Regions from separate parts of the Mesorhizobium sp. INR15 genome, predicted to be linked through region 1. Evidence: riboswitches for the same ligand, from Rfam matches in the RefSeq annotation. Region 1 holds a riboswitch; each other region holds the start of a gene.
What was found. A riboswitch is a leader RNA that binds a small molecule or an ion and turns the genes downstream of it on or off. The one in region 1 is predicted to bind cobalamin.
Positions count from the first base shown of each region.

Region 1 (5,403 bases):
ACCATGTTGTCGTATTCCTCGGTTTCGAACGTCACCCGGCTGTATTTGTCCGGATCGGCGGCCTGCGAGGCGTTTGCCCAGGTGATGACCAGACGGGTCGGCGGTGAGACCTCGACGACCTTGCCGACGAGTTCGACGGTCCGTTCGTCATTGGCGCGGATATGTTCCCAACTCGATCCAGGCTTCCAGTCGGAGACGTTCTCGTGGCCCCAGTAGCGCCGCGCGACCTCAGGTCTGGTGATTGCCTCGAACACCTTTTCCGGCGTCGAGCGGATGTAAGTTACGTAAACAAAACTGGTCATTTCCTTGGTCATTGTTGATCTCCTTCGATTTCGTTCTTCAGGTCGTGCAGCAGCATCAGCCGCTGCCGTTCAAATTTGCGCACCCACCGCTCATAGACTTCGTGCAGCGGCACGGGGTTGATGAAATGCAGCTTCTCCCGGCCACGCCGCACCGTGCTCAAGAGATTGGCGTCCTCCAATATGCCGATGTGCTGGGTGGCGGACTGACGGGCCATTTCAAGGTTCTCGCAAAGCTCGCCGAGCGTCTGCCCGTTCCTCTCGCAGAGAAGGTCGAGCAACTTTCTGCGTGTCGGGTCGCCCAGCGCCTTGAAAACCTTGTCAGCGTCCATCGCTCTCACTCGCTTGTATCTTCTAATATGCAGGTAAATGCCTGCATGTCAATGGCGGCCGATGCTGGCGCTGTCAAACTACGGGAAACTCTAGGCCCGTTGCACGGGACGAGATTGACAATCCGGAACCCGAGGTCATCCTTCCCATCCATCTCGGAGGGGAGAGTCGGGCCATGTGGGATTTCCAGGTCGGCAGGTCGGTGTCCATCATGATGCGGACATGGCCCTTCATCGTCTTTCGCATGATCATCTATTTCGGCATTACGCTGGCCTACATCATGGCGACCGGTACGGGCGCCAGCGTCGGCTATGGCGTCGGCCATATTTCCACCGACCCCGATGGACCGCTATCATTCGCCATGTGGGGCGGCGTGGTCGGTTTCGGCATTGTCTCGATCGCCGTCTACTGGATCCGCGAATACATCCTCTACGTCGTCAAGGCCGGACATATCGCGGTCATGGTGCATCTGATCGACGGTCGTGACATTCCCTACGGCCAGAGCCAGATCGCCTATGCCAAGGAAGTCGTCACCCAGCGCTTTGCCGAGGCCAATATCCTTTTCGTTGTCGACCAACTGGTCAAAGGCGCCATCCGCGCCATCACCGGCCTGATCGGCGGCATCGCCGCCTTCCTGCCCATTCCGGGCTTGAGCGGCCTGGTCAGCTTTATCAACACGGTGATCCGCCTGTCGCTGACCTATGTCGATGAGATCATCCTCGGCTACAACATCCGCATCAATTCATCGTCGCCCTTCGAGACGGCGCGGCAAGGTGTCGTGCTCTATGCACAGAACGGCAAGACCATGGTCAAGAACGCCATCTGGCTGGCGGTCATCATGTGGGGCGTATCCTTCATCATCTTCCTGCTGATGCTGGCTCCGGCGGCTGCCATTCTCTATCTGATGCCCGGACAGCTCGCCGGCTGGGCCTTCGTGCTCGCCATCGTCTTCGCCTGGGCCTTCAAGGCGGCCTTCATCGAACCCTTCGCCATCGCGTCGCTGATGCAGGTCTATTTCAAGGTGATCGAAGGCCAGGTCCCGGATCCGGAATGGGACAATCGGCTGGCCGAGGCGTCGTCGAAGTTTCGCGAACTCAAGGACAAGGCGCTGGCTTCCTTCGGCGGATCGCGCTGGGGCACGCCTAACCCCGCCAGATGATCAGGGCTTCGGTGCTAGGCCCACGCTCGCCGCGTTGAGCCGCGATACCGACGTCTTGAGCAGGGCTTCGCCTTGCCCGGAAAAGGTCTCGCTCATGATCAGTTCGGGCAGCGGCAGGCGCTGGCCCCAGCCATGCGTTTCTAGGTCAGGCCTGGCCGCGAATTCCGAGACGCGGCCAACGCACAGATAGGCGATCGGCGTCACGTGCTCGGGTATCGATAGCAGGCTTTTCAGGGCCTGCGCTTCGATGATGCTGACCCAGCCGACACCGACCCCTTCGGCACGCGCCGCCAGCCAGAAATTCTGCACGGCACAGACAGTGCTGTAGAGATCCATCTCCGGATTGTGCCAACGCCCAAGCGGCGAATTGTGCGAGCGCTGCCGGTCGCACGTGATGCAGATGTTGAGCGCGCTTTCGCAAATGCCTTCTAGCTTGAGCTTGCGGTAGAGCGCCTGTCGATCTGCCTCCATGGCCGGCAGTTCCTGTTCGCGTGCCGCCAGGAACAGGTCGCGCACGTGCCGTCGCCGTTCGGCGTCGCGGATGACGATGAAGTTCCATGGCTGCATGAAGCCGACCGATGGCGCATGATGGGCGGCGAGCAGCAGCCGCGCCAGGACATCGTCGTCGAGCGGGTCGGGCAGGAAATGGCTGCGCACGTCACGGCGGGTGAACATCGCGCGGTAGACCGCGTCACGCGCTACCTGATCAAACCCATCGCCATTGTTAGCGGTCATACTTCCATGCATCGCGTGTCCCCTTGCGATAGCTACCAATGCCTTCCGCCTGACCATGCGGATGACGATGCCTGCCAGGCCGGTCTTCTGGCTCGGGATCAACCCGCGTCCGGTGCCTTCCCGTCATCGACAGTGGCATATACCGGCGCGGTCCCCCTTACAGCGTTGGGCACGCCACGGAATTCAACCGTGTTCCCGATTCTCCCGCTTGCAGCGGGCACCAGGCAGTGGAGGGGACTTTACGCCGAAGCATTGAGGACGCCAATGCCTCTAGCGACACCAATGGACGCAGGCACGATTTTCCCCAACGCGGCGATTTTCCCCAGGCATTGAGCCATCCGCACATGGCCATTGCGCCTTCGGGACACTAGATTGGGACGATGACCACTCGTCTCTACAGCCATCCGATCTTTCTGGAGCACCTCACACCGCCCGGTCACCCGGAGCGGCCCGACCGCCTGCGCGCCATCGAGCGCGTGCTCGACGACGAGGCCTTTGCCGAGCTTGATCGCGTCGAGGCACCGGCAGGCGACGAGGCGACCATCCTTTATGCGCATCCTGCGGACTTCGTTGAGCGCGTCCGCGCCGGCATTCCCGACGAGGGCATTGCCCGCATTGATGCCGACACGACAGCCAGTCCGAAAAGCTGGCAAGCTGTTGTCACGGCGATCGGCGCCGCCAATGCCGCCGTGGATGATGTTTTCGAGGGCCGCGCCGACAATGCCTTCGTCGCCGCCCGACCGCCCGGCCACCATGCCGAAAAGACCACGGCGATGGGTTTTTGCTTCTTCAACACGGCGGCGATCGCGGCGCGCTATGCGCAGAAGAGGCACGGCGTCGAGCGCGTCGCCATCGTCGACTGGGACGTGCATCACGGCAACGGCACCCAGGATATTTTCTGGGACGATCCGTCGGTGCTCTATTGTTCGACGCACCAGATGCCGCTCTACCCAGGCACTGGGGCCAAGAGCGAGGTCGGTGCCGGCAACATCGTCAATGCGCCGATGGCCCCGCAAACCGGCAGCGAAGTGTTCCGCGATGCCTTCCTGTCGCGTGTCTTGCCGTCGCTCGACAATTTCGCGCCCGACCTCATCATCATCTCCGCCGGCTTCGACGCGCACCATCGCGATCCGCTGGCCGAGATCAATCTGACCGAGGATGATTTCGACTGGGCGACGGGCCAGCTGATGCAGCGCGCCGCGCGCCACAGCGGCAACCGGCTCGTGAGCTTGCTCGAGGGCGGGTACGATCTGCAGGGATTGGCATTTTCGGTCGCCGCCCATGTCGGGCGACTGATGAAAGGATGAATGATGGCTGGTGAGATCAACGAAGACGTCAAGGGGATGAGCTTCGAGCAGGCGCTCGACGCGCTGGAGAAGATCGTCGATGATCTGGAACGTGGCGACGTGCCACTGGACCAGTCGATCAAGATCTATGAGCGCGGCGAGGCGCTGAAGGCGCATTGCGACCGGCTACTGAAGGCCGCCGAGGATAAGGTCGAGAAAATCAGGCTGTCGCGCGACGGCAAGCCGGTAGGAACGGAGCCGCTCGACGCCGAGTGATGGGCGGGTCGGCGTCTCCCACGCGTCGGTTTTTGAACAAGATCATGATTGAGGATAGAGTTCGTCCCATCGAAGGAAGCGGCTCCAGGAGGTTCGGAAACGATGTGCAGAAACATCAAGACCCTGTTCAATTTTGATCCGCCGGCAACCAATGACGAAGTGCATGACGCGGCGCTGCAGTTTGTCCGCAAGCTGAGTGGAGCGACGCGCCCCTCGAAGCAGAACCAGCATGCCTTCGATCACGCTGTCGCAGCTATTGCGGCATCGGCGCGCGAACTGCTGGAATCGCTCGAAACCAATCAACATCCTCGCAATCGCGAAGAGGTGGCGGCCAAGGCTCGAGCGAAAGCGGCGATCCGTTTTGCCTGATCCTGCAAGGCGGGCAACGCCTCCCGCCAAGGAGAGTTCATGAGCTTCTTTCCCGGAAAAGACCCTGAAGCCGGCGATGCCTTTGCCAGTGATCAGATCGAGCTGATGGTCATTCCGAACGCCAAGGATATTGGCGGCTTTCAGGTGCGCCGCGCCTTGCCGACCGCCAAAAGGCGGCTGGTCGGGCCGTTTATCTTCTTCGACCGCATGGGGCCGGCGATCCTGCGCTCCGGCCAGGCGATGGATGTCCGTCCGCATCCGCATATCGGCCTGTCGACAGTGACCTATCTGTTCGATGGCAAGATAAGGCACCGCGATTCACTCGGCACCGAAATGGTCATCCAGCCCGGTGACGTGAATCTGATGACCGCCGGCCGCGGCATCGTGCATTCCGAGCGGACGCCCGAGGAACTGCGCGGCGCTCCGATGTCTATCTCCGGCCTGCAGACATGGCTGGCGCTGCCGGACGGCAAGGAGGAGGTCGCGCCGGTGTTCGAGAATACGGCCGCGCTGCTGCTTCCAGAGATCGACGCCGGAGGTGTCAGCGGCCGCGTCGTCATCGGTGACTTCCAGGGGCTGCGGTCGCCAGTCAGGGCCGACACGGAGACGCTCTATGCCGATTTGCGCCTGGCCCCAGGTGCCAGCGTGAAAATTCCGGCTGATGCCGAGGAGCGCGCCATCTATACGCTGGAAGGTGAGGTCTCGATTTCCGGCGACCTTTTCCCGGCGGAGCGCCTGCTGGTGTTTCGCCCCGGCGACGAGATTGTTGTGTCGTCTGAGCGCGGAGCGCATTTCATGCTGTTTGGCGGCGCCTCGCTTGGCTCGCAGCGCTATATCTGGTGGAATTTCGTGTCGTCGTCGAAGGAACGCATCGAGCAGGCCAAGCAGGAATGGAAGACGGGCCGCTTCGATATCGTTCCTGGAGACGAGGAAGAGTTTATTCCGCTGC
Region 1 covers NZ_CP045496.1:5,715,450-5,720,852, reverse strand. Annotated here, with positions in the region: gene GA829_RS27945 (SRPBCC family protein) at 1-314, opposite strand, end outside; gene GA829_RS27940 (ArsR/SmtB family transcription factor) at 311-631, opposite strand; gene GA829_RS27935 (hypothetical protein) at 805-1,788, shown strand; gene bluB (5,6-dimethylbenzimidazole synthase) at 1,789-2,523, opposite strand; cobalamin riboswitch at 2,584-2,763, opposite strand; gene GA829_RS27925 (histone deacetylase family protein) at 2,904-3,830, shown strand; gene GA829_RS27920 (exodeoxyribonuclease VII small subunit) at 3,834-4,085, shown strand; gene GA829_RS27915 (DUF2277 domain-containing protein) at 4,188-4,454, shown strand; gene GA829_RS27910 (pirin family protein) at 4,494-5,403, shown strand, end outside.

Region 2 (5,403 bases), 1.1 Mb from region 1:
CGCGCAGGGAGACCAACTCCGCCCCCTGCCCGACGATTACAGCCGAAATGCCGTCGCCGCGAAGCGTGTGGCTGTCCTGTTCCATATGTCCTCACGATCTGCGGCTACCCCGCAAGCAGGTTAGCAAAAGCCCTCGCATACTCAAGGTGCGAGATGCCGGGAGCGCCTCCTATGAGAGACTGCCGGCGCTCGGACGACGAGAGAGCCGCCGCGCAGCAGCGTCTTGCAGGTCTCGGCGAACGCTATCCGACAATCGAACGCTCGCGCCTGCTGTTGGATGACGATTGGGAAGGTGCTTTCAGGAAAGGCCTCGGCTTCCTGCTCGATGGCCTTTCTCCAAGACCGTAAGCTGCTGCCGCATCCTTGAAGCAAAAAGCCATGGCCGAAGGCTGTCCTTCGGCCATGGCAATCCTCTGCTTTTCGTTGGCGAATTGCTATTCGCGCTCGCCGGTAAAGTTCAGCAGCAGTTGGAAGATGTTGACGAAGTTCAGATAGAGCGAGAAGGCGCCGAACACGGCGAGCTTCTGCCGCGACTCCGCGTCGAAGTTTTCAGCATACTGCTCCTTGATCGTCTGCGTGTCCCAAGCGGTCAGGCCGATGAACACGGCAATGCCGATCACTGAGATCGCGAACTGCAGTGCCGTCGAGCCGAGGAAGATGTTGACGATGCTGGCTATCACCACGCCGATCAGGCCCATGATCATGAACGACGAGAACTGGGTCAGATCCCGCTTGGTCGTGTAGCCATAGAGGCTGGTGGCGCCGAACATTGTGGCGGCGATGAAGAAGGTGCGGGCGATGCTGGTTCCGGTGAAGACCAGGAACACCGAGGCCAGCGACAGGCCCATGACGGCGCAGAAGGCCCAGAACATCGCCTGCGCGCTCGCCGCCGACATGGTCTGCATCTTGAACGAGAACAGCAGGACGAAGGCGAGCGGCGCCAGCATCACCACCCATTTCAGCGGGCTGGAAAAGATCGGCACGTAAAGCGCCGGTGTCGACGATACCATGAAGGCGATAAGGCCGGTGACGACGAGGCCGACGCCCATGTAGTTATATACGCGCAGCATATGCTGGCGCAGGCCCTCGTCGTAAATGGCGCCGGTTTGGGCGCCCGCGCCGGCGCGGTATCCCATGTTAGGGGTGTTCATTTGCATTCTCCTTTGCGGGTCGATCAGTAAAGCGTTCTGGCAAGTGCCTCGGCGGCGCGATCGAGATCATGGACCTCGCTCTTCGCGACCACCGCATAGGCCACCTCGCCAATCTGGAAATACGCCGAGGAAATATCGCCCGAGGGCGCGACGGTCGGCTTGACCACGTCGAAGGTTCCTGGCCGGATCGCGAACAGCGACACCAGCCCCATCTCCTTCGTTTCGACAGCCATCTCGACGCTCGGACCAAAGCGCGACGGATAGACCTGCACGTCGCGGACCTTCCAGTCCTTCGGCAGAGACGGCATCACGATGGCGGTGGCGGCGCGAATTTCGCCGGCATTGTAGTTCGGCGCCTCTGGCTGCGAAGCCATGCTTTCGCGAACCAGTGTCGTGCGGTGCGCACGCACCGCGTCGTCGACATAGGCAGGCGGCTGCGGCGAAGCGATGACCTTGGTCACTGACATCGGGCCGATGATGCCGTTGGCCAGCCAACCAGCAGCAACGAAGGCGGCGACAGCGGCGGCGCGCTGCAGAACGCCTAGGATACGACCCCGGCCAAGCCCCCTCTCCAGCCGCCGCGCGGCATCTGCGGTCGCCGGCCGCGCCATGCCCCTGGAGCCGGCAAGCGCCACGCGAAGTTCATCGCGGGTCCGCAGGTCCGACATCACGCGCGCTGCGGCCTCCGGACGGCCGGACAGATATGCCTCGACCTCGATACGGCGCACGACATCCATCTGGTCGTCGACATAGGCGTCGAGATCGGCTTCCGTGACAGGATCAAGCATGGAAGCGGTCATGACGGGTCTCCAACGATCCTGAGATGGTTCTTCGCTTTCGCCGGAGCCGCTTCCATCTCGCGAAGTGCGGCGCGTGCGCGGCCGATGCGCGACATCAGCGTTCCCAGCGGCACGCTGCTGGCGTCCGCCGCCTGCTGGTAGGACAGCCCCTCTATGGCGACGAGATGCAGGGCGGAGCGCTGTTCCTCCGGCAGGTTGAAGAAGGCTTCGCGCACCTGCGCCAGCCGCAACGAATGTTCCTGCGGCGCCGGCGTGCTGGCCTCGGTCAGATATCCGGCCTGTTCGACGCGCGCCGCCTCCGAGCGGCGGGAACGCATGCGGTCGATGAAGGTGTTGTGGACGATCGCCAACAGCCATGCGCGCAGATTTCCACCCGAGCGGAAGGTGCCGCGCCGCTCATAGGCGCGCACCAGCGCGTCATGCACGAGATCCTCGGCCTCGACGCCATCGCGCGTCAGCGAACGCGCGTAGCGCCTGAGCGAACCCAGCTGTCCGACGATATCGAAGCGTGGCATCGAGCGTTTCATGTCCTGTGTACGGAGCATGTGGGGATTTTAATCCCCGCCGCGCCGATTTTTTTCGCCGGAACCGAGCGCGAAGCTGGAATCCCAGCCATGGCCTCCGCAAACCGTCCTCGCTGCCGCGTGCAAGCGCCAAGCCGTGGACCGTGCTCGCAGGGAAAGAACAGGACTTGGGTCTTTCCTCTACAGATTGGAAACGGGCCTTTGCCAGTGCGTCGCGCCGGCGACGGCGACCAGCAGCGTTCGAAGGCATTGGACATCCGGGTGAAGTGACACGCGCTGGTCGATGAGCGCGATCTGGCGACGGGCGGCCCGTTCAATGCTCGCGCCATGCGGCAACGACATCAGCCAGTCGATGAAGACTTCCTCGGGTGGCGGCAGCGGTGACACAGCCCGCATTGTAGCCGTGTCGATCTTGCGTGCCGAGCCGCACGCGGCCCCGTCAGCACTCGCCCGCGAGGCTTTTCTCCCTAGCGGATCGCGGTCCCCGACAACATCATCCTTGCGCATAGCCTGCCCTCGCTTTCGAGGACCGATCCGGTGGAGATGGAGGATTGAGAACTCCAGGCGCGCATGGTCACGGGACCCAGCACCGGAGCACTCTGCCTCTTGACCGCCCACCGCGATCAGTCGAGTTCACTTGGCTTGAGGCTGGTTTCCGGGCTTCGGAGCTGTCCATTTCAGGACTGTCTCGACACCTTCCCAGGCTTTTGGGCCCAGTGGTCCTGGTCGAAACGAAAGCTCCGCTACCGTTGCGGGGGCAGCGCCGGCATCAAACCGGCTTCCCAATTATCCCATCCGTGGAACGGATGAGCACCTTAAGCGCAGCGATCTAAGCACCGTTCGCTGATTCCAGTCCATACGGAAACGACAAGGCCGGAGCAAAAAAGACGACAGGTTCCGCCAACTGCGTGGACGAACGGCAAGGCCGGTCGGCGTCAGGAATTGGGCTCGCCATTCGCTCGTTCGGAGAGCTTGCGCTGTTTGGGCGCCGTGACACCGCAGGCGCGGAGCATCCATCTACGGCCGTCGCTGCGAAAATCGGTGATGCTGAGCGGCTCGACGTCGATCTTCCCAGAGGCGGCGAGCGGCGCACCGAGAACATGCAGGATGGCAGCGCGGATGACACTGGCATGGGTCACCGCGATCGTGTGGCCTGACGTGGCGATCAAGCCGTCCATCAAGCCCGAGACCCTGTGCGCAACATCCGCCAATGATTCGCCACCATGCGGAGCCGCGTCAGGATCATTGAACCAAGAGGCAATGCCGTCGGGCTGCTCGGCCTGCAGATCCTCAAAGCGCTTGCCAGCCCATTGCCCGTGATCCTGGTCCGCCAGAAGCGGCTCTATCGATGCATCCAGTGACAGCGCCTTGGCAGTCTGGCGGGCGCGAAGCGCTGGTCCAGTCCAGATGCGATCGGCACGGCGCAGTGCCCCGTGCATCGCTTTTGCCAGGACGAGCGATCGCGACTCGAGCGGTTCGTCGAGCGGAAATGATCCTTGCCGCGTTGCCGTCGTGGCGCCGCCGCAGATCATCGTCAGGCGTACGAGCATGAAGCAGTCATCCCTTGAACCTTGCCAACCGGCATCATCTCGCATTTTGCATTGGCGCAACTGAAACCACTGGTGAAGCGCACCCGATTTGCGTATCACTCCGCCGCGCCAATGGAACCATTCCCATGTTCGAAGACCTTCAGCCTGCCCCCGCCGACAAGATTCTCGCCCTGATAGGCCTCTACCGCGCCGATCCTCGAACCAACAAGGTCGATCTCGGTGTTGGCGTCTACAAGGATCGCGACGGGAAAACGCCGGTGATGCGCGCCGTGCGCGAGGCCGAGAAGCGCCTGCTCCAGGGCCAGGATACCAAAACCTATCTCGGCCTTGCTGGCGATACCAGCTTCAACACGGTGATGGCAAAGCTCGCCTTTGGTCCGCAAGCCGACATGACGCGCATCCGCGCGGCGCAGGCACCAGGCGGCTCCGGCGCGCTGCGGCTTGTCGCCGAGCTGTTGAAGCGGACACGCGCCGATGCAACGATCTGGCTGTCGGACCCGACATGGCCGAACCACATGCCGGTCATGCGCGCCGCCGGCCTGCAGATTCGTGAGTATCCCTATTTCGACGCTGTGTCGGGTGCCGTTCGTTTCGACGACATGCTCGCTGCGTTGCGCACGGCGAAGGCCGGCGACGTCGTTCTGCTGCATGGCTGCTGCCACAATCCAACCGGCGCCAACCTCGACGCCAGGCAATGGGCCGAGGTTGCCGACCTCGTTGTCGAGCGCGGCTTGCTGCCCTTCGTCGACATTGCCTACCAAGGCTTTGGCGACGGCCTTGAGGCCGATGCTGTTGGCCTGCGCCTGCTGGCCGCGAAAGTGCCGGAAATGGTTGTCGCCTCCAGTTGCTCGAAGAATTTTGCCGTCTATCGCGACCGTGTCGGCGCGGCGATGATCCTTGCCAAGGACAGCGCGCAGGCGGATGTGGCGATGAGCCAGATCCTGTCGGCGGCACGCGTGATGTATTCGATGCCGCCGGACCACGGCGCGGCCGCCGTGCGCATCGTGCTTGAAGATGCCACCCTGCGCGCGGACTGGGAAGCCGAGCTCGAAGACATGCGCCTGCGCATGCTCAGGCTTCGCGTCGCCTTCGCCGAGGCGCTGCGGCGGCAGTCCAATTCCGACCGCTTCGATTTCGTCGCCAGCCATCGCGGCATGTTCTCCCGCCTTGGCCTGACGGAGGCACAGGTCGAGCGGCTGCGGACCGAGCATGCCGTTTACATGGTCGGCGACAGCCGCATCAACGTTGCCGGCCTGCCCGAGGACGGAATGGACGAACTCGCCAAGGCGATCGTCTCTGTCCTCGATTGAGGGTACCGGTGCCCCACAACTGTGGACAAGGCGCCCTCGCCGGCTGACAGCGTTGGCCGTGTGGCGGA
Region 2 covers NZ_CP045496.1:4,605,093-4,610,495, forward strand. Annotated here, with positions in the region: gene GA829_RS22370 (aldose 1-epimerase family protein) at 1-85, opposite strand, end outside; partial or broken gene GA829_RS22375 (TetR/AcrR family transcriptional regulator) at 190-348, shown strand; gene GA829_RS22380 (Bax inhibitor-1/YccA family protein) at 435-1,151, opposite strand; gene GA829_RS22385 (anti-sigma factor family protein) at 1,175-1,951, opposite strand; gene GA829_RS22390 (sigma-70 family RNA polymerase sigma factor) at 1,948-2,478, opposite strand; gene GA829_RS22395 (hypothetical protein) at 2,656-2,982, opposite strand; cobalamin riboswitch at 3,105-3,308, opposite strand; gene GA829_RS22400 (histidine phosphatase family protein) at 3,411-4,025, opposite strand; gene GA829_RS22405 (amino acid aminotransferase) at 4,151-5,335, shown strand.
Region 2: another riboswitch for cobalamin. It lies ahead of GA829_RS22395 (hypothetical protein); the one in region 1 lies ahead of bluB (5,6-dimethylbenzimidazole synthase).

Region 3 (5,403 bases), 430 kb from region 1:
CGCGGTCGAAAAGGCCGCGACGAGGAATGTCGTCCTGCGCATGCGCGCGACCGGCACGCCGAGGCTTTCGGCGGCGTTTTCGCCGGCCAGGAAAGCGTCGAGCCTGCGGTGGTTCCACAGCGCGTAGGCAAGAATGGTTCCCGACCCCAGCGCACCGAGCCAGATATTGTCCCAGCGCGCTAGGCCGAGCCCGCCCATCGTCCAGAACAGCACCGAATGAGCGGCACGCTGATCACCGGCGAAGACCAGATAATTGGTCAAGGCGGTGAACATGAAGGAGACGGCAAGTCCGGCAAGGATCAGCCTTTCAGGGCCTTGCCCCCTCACCCGCGCCACCAGCAAAAGCACGACGCAGGCGGCCAGGATGCCGCCGGTGAAGGCGGCGACCGGCAGCGTCCAGATGCCAAAACTGTCGCCAAAGATGGTGATGACGGAGACAGCACCCGCGGCGGCCCCCGACGAAAGGCCGAACAGGAAGGGGTCGGCAAGGTCATTGCGCGTCACTGTCTGCAACAGCGCGCCAACGACGCCCAGGCCACCACCGACGCAGATGGCGAGGATGGTGCGCGGCAGCCTGAGATCGACGACGATCTTGCCGACCGGGCCGGACACCTCATGCCCGCCCAATCCGATGCCATGGCCAAGTCCAGCCACAACATCGGTCAGCGGTATCAGCGTCGAGCCATAGGCAATCGACAGCAAGGCGAGAGCGGCGATCGCCACCGCTCCCGCCAGCATGGCCGGTGCGAATGCTTTGTGGCGCGAGCCTGAAAGCGCATCGCGTTTGTCAGGATTCATGCGATGCGCTTTCAAGGTCTTGTTTCATGCTTGTCGTCGCCCCAAAACCGCTGCGCACTTTTGGGCGACCTGCATCAGAAAGCTTCCGGGTGCATGGCCTTGGCGATCTTGTCGATCGCTTCGATGTTGGCCGGCCCAGGCGTCAGTTCGGCATAACGCAACGCGACGAAGCGCTCGTTCTTGACCGCGTCGGTTTCTTTCATGGCAGGATGGGCCTTGAGGAAATCGAGCAGTTTCTTGTAGCCGCCGCCATCCTGGTAATCGAGCAGGATCAGGAATTGCGGATTGCGCGACGCCACCGTTTCCCAGTCCGTGTTGCCCCAGCTGGTGTCCATGTCGGCCATGATGTTGTCACCACCGGCAGCGGTAATCATGGCGCTTGGAATGGCGAACTTGCCGGCTGTGAACGGCTTGTCCTCACCGGAATCATAGAGGAATACCCGCGTTCCCTTGCGGTCGCCAACCTTGGCGGTGATCTCGGCGAGCTGGGTCTTCCAGCCGGAAACCAGCTTTTCGGCCTCGGCGTCCTTGCCAAAGATCTTGCCCAGCTTTTCGATGTCGCCATAGAGCAGGTCCATCGAGGCGGCGGGACGGTTCTTGTCGAGATGGACGCAGCTTTCCGTCAGCACCAGCGTCCTGATACCATGCGGGGCGAGCGTGTCGGGCGTCACCTCGCCGCCCGGCTTCATGCCGTAGTACCAGCCGGCGAAGAAGAAATCGGGCTCGACCGCGACGAGGTTTTCAAGCGTCGGATATTTCGGCGCCAGTTCCGGGATCGCTCCCTGTTCAGCCTTGAATTCCGGGCCGACCTTGTACCATCCGGTGATGCCGGTCAGACCGACGATCGACGGTTGCAGCCCAAGCGCAAAGGCCATCTCGGCCATGTTCAGGTCATGGATGACGGCGCGCTTGGGTGCGGCGTCGAAGGTCAGCGGCTTGCCGCAGCTGTCGACCGTGACCGGGAAAGCGAAGGCGGTCGAGGCCAGCAGCGAGAAGGCAAGAGACAAGGCAAGGCGTTTCACGGATGTTGCTCCTTTGTTGAATTGGGTTGGATGGCTACCGGATCGATCAGGGCGGGGAGGAAGCCCGATTGGGAACCTCGAACACCGTCAGTTCGCGGTCCTCGGTCGGATGCCGCAAGCGCAGCACATCGACGCCGAAAATGTCGCGGATCAACTGCTGGGTCAGCGCCTCGCGCGGCCCGGCGAGTGCCTGCAGGCGGGTCTTGTTCATCACCGCCACCCTTGTGGCAAACGGTGCGACCAGGGCCAGATCGTGCAGCACAGCGATCACTGTCATGTCGAACCCGGCCACCAGTTCGAGCAATTCGCTGCGGGCGCGCGGATCAAGATGATTGGTCGGCTCGTCAAGGAACAGTATCTTCGGCTGCTGGGCGATGGCGCGCGCCAATTGGGCACGCTGGCGTTCACCTCCCGACAGCGAGCCGATGGTGCGGCCAAGCAATGGCAGCAGGCCGGTCCTGCGCAACGCATCAACGACGATATCGTGCTCTTCGCCGCGCCGGCCAAGTCCTGCATGCGGGACCCGGCCAAGCTCGACATAGTCGATGACCGCAAGCCGAGGATCGGGCTGATCGGTCTGACCGACGACAGCTATGTGCAAGGCGCGTTCGGCGGCAGCAATTCTGTCCAGCCTTCGGCCGGAAAGCCTCACCTCACCTGAGCTAGGCTGGAGCAGACCGGCCAGCATGCGCAGAAGCGTTGTCTTGCCGGCGCCGTTCGGGCCAATGATGGCAAGCCGATCGCCGGCAGCTACCGAAAAGCTCACCGCTTGCACCAGATGCTGGCCGTTCGCCGTTGCGGTCAGGTCCTTCGCGTCGAGAAGCGGCGTGGTCATGGGATCCTCCTGATCGGAGATGCCGGAATCCGCGCCAGGGTCTTGCCCGCCAGACCCGCAGGGCGCTGCCCGGAATTGCTCCAGCCGTCGGCCAGCGAATGATAGAGTTTCGCGAACTCCACCAGGCCGTCAACATCCGTCCCTACGTCGATGGAACCGAAGAGATAGGCGGCCTTGCCCTCAGCCTGGAAGGCAACCGTGAGCGGCCTGTCACAGCCCGCCATACAGGCGACCTCCTCCACCGCAAAGCCGCGCGCCATGTCAAGGTCGTCATGTGCCGAGAACCTGGAACGCAGATCGGCGCACAGCCCTTCGCCCGTTCTGACCCCAGTCGCGGGGTCGCGGCAAAGCGCGCACACAATGATGCGGTGGATGGGTATGAGGCCTTCCAACTTTCCGTCACTTTCAAAACTGGCGACGGGAAAGAGGCTAGAGGACCGGCCGACAAGACCTGGACCCCGCGTCTCCTCCCGGCACACCCCGTCCGGTCAACTCATGCTGATGGCAGGTCTCCTGGCTCGCGGGTCTTAGCGCCATCCTGCCTTCCCAGCCTTGCCGGCCAGTGGCATTTCGGATTTTGCTCGCCGCTTACAGTTGCGGGGGCAGCCACGGCATCAACCCAATCGGATCTCACCGTGTTCCCTTTTCACCCCGCGCCTTTCAGCTTGGGGACCATCACGAGTCGCACCCTAAGCGCCGGCTGGCGGCGTGGCAAGATCGATGTTTTGTTCTGTTATAACAATACAAAAATACAGTCAAACGTTTTAGATCTGGCGCGACCTGTCGTGAAGGACAGTTCCCAGAAAGGCGACAGGGTGATGGCATCGCGGGGGCAGCGACGCGGCGCGCCCTTTCGGCTAAGGACGTCTATCTTCGCCATTTGGCACGACGCCATGCGTTGGCATTTTGCGCCATGCGCAATTGTGATCAAACCGGCGAGGCAGCCAGGTGCCACAACGGCTGCGCCAAATGCGAGGAGGCTTGAATGAACCCAACCGAGAAAGCGCTGTGGTTCGTCGAAAGCCACCTGCCGGAAGCTGTTACTCTTGACGATGTAGCGCAAAGCAGCGGCGTGTCGCGCTTTCACGTGACGCGGGCCTTCGGCGCTGCCACCGGCCGCTCGGTGATGGGCTACATGCGCTCGCGCCGGCTGACCGAGGCCGCACGCACGCTCGCCGCCGGGGCTCCCGACATTCTCTCGGTGGCGCTCGACGCCGGCTACAACTCGCATGAGGCGTTCACCCGTGCCTTCCGTGACCAGTTCGGCACCACGCCGGAACTGGTTCGCGCGCAAGGCACCCTCAAGAACCTTGATCTCGTGGAGCCGATCCTGATGGACCAGTCCTTTCTCTCCAACCTCGAACCGCCGCGCTTCGAGACCAGCCGGCCGTTTCTCATCGCCGGTTTGGGCGAGCGCTACAGCTGCGAAACCAGTGCCGCCATCCCGATGCAATGGCAGCGCTTTGGCCCCTATATCGGCAACATCCCCGGCGAGACGGGCGACGTTGCTTATGGCGTCTGCGTCAACGGCGACGATGCCGGCAATTTCGATTACATCGCCGGCGTGGAAGTCTTGGACTTTTCCGATCTCCCCAAGGAGTTTTTCCGCGTGCGCGTGCCGGCGCAGAGATACGCGGTCTTCGCCCACCGCGAGCACGTCTCGACCATCCGCCGCACCGTCAACACGATCTGGAACAAATGGCTGCCGGCCTCCGGCCACGAAATAGCAGACGCGCCCGAGTTCGAGCGTTACGGCCCGGAATTCGACCCCCACAGCGGCAATGGCGGGCTGGAAATCTGGATACCAGTCAAAGGCTAGCTATGCCATTGGCAAGGCTGGCCAGCGATCGATGATACCGCCGCCGGAAAACACCGCGATCGATCCGAACTGCTGCAGCACGGCCTCGCTCTGCGTCGGGCGCAGAAACGCATAGTCGCCGGGCCTTGCGGTTGCATCGCTGGGCAGGCCCATGAATTGCTGGTTGGACGACAAGCCGATCAGGCTGTTCGTCTTCATGCCGGCAGGGAATACGGGCTCGGCCATCCATCTGCCGCCGTAGAGATAGCAGCCTTTGCGCGGAAACAGGCCGAGCGCCTGCAGTGTCCGGGAAAAACCGGCCGAACCGGGCAATTCCGGTTCGGCCACCTTGAGGATCGGCGTCGCGATGGAGGCGGCTGGCTGAAAACCGTCGAGGCCGGGCGTATCGAAATCGCTGGGCAGCACGAAGGCGGAGCCGATAGACACTTCATTGGCCACGCCGCCATGGTGCAGAAGTGCTGTCTTGCTGCCGCCGATGTTGAGGATGCGGCGCTCATCCAGGCCAAGGGCATCGACGAAGGCCGAAGCCTGTGCCGATGCGCTTGCCAGTGCCCTTTTGGGTCCGCCGAACAGGCCGGGAATGTGCGGCGCATGCGCCTCGTAGGCCATGATGCCTTCGCAGCGAAGCAGCTTGCCGAGAGAAAGGCGCTTCAACTCCTCCGGCTTGGCAAAGCCACCACGATGCAGCCCGACATCGACTTCAAAGGCGATGCGCAGTTCGGTGTTGAGTTCGACCGCCAGCGCACCGTATTCGGCCAGTCTCTCCTGCGTATCGATCAGCCAGCAGACGCGCGACCAGTCGGCAGCACCTTTTGTCAGCACCGCCCTTGCGGCGCCGACCGGCATGGGTTTGCCAAACAGCAAATCGGCCTCTGGAAATGCGTTCAACACCGCCTCGGCGATTGGCGGATGAAAGGTCATGAAGCGAT
Region 3 covers NZ_CP045496.1:5,281,241-5,286,643, forward strand. Annotated here, with positions in the region: gene GA829_RS25765 (FecCD family ABC transporter permease) at 1-798, opposite strand, end outside; gene GA829_RS25770 (ABC transporter substrate-binding protein) at 873-1,820, opposite strand; gene GA829_RS25775 (ABC transporter ATP-binding protein) at 1,867-2,655, opposite strand; gene GA829_RS25780 (DUF1636 family protein) at 2,652-3,134, opposite strand; cobalamin riboswitch at 3,142-3,347, opposite strand; gene GA829_RS25785 (AraC family transcriptional regulator) at 3,641-4,474, shown strand; gene GA829_RS25790 (alanine racemase) at 4,475-5,403, opposite strand, start outside.
Region 3: another riboswitch for cobalamin. It lies ahead of GA829_RS25780 (DUF1636 family protein); the one in region 1 lies ahead of bluB (5,6-dimethylbenzimidazole synthase).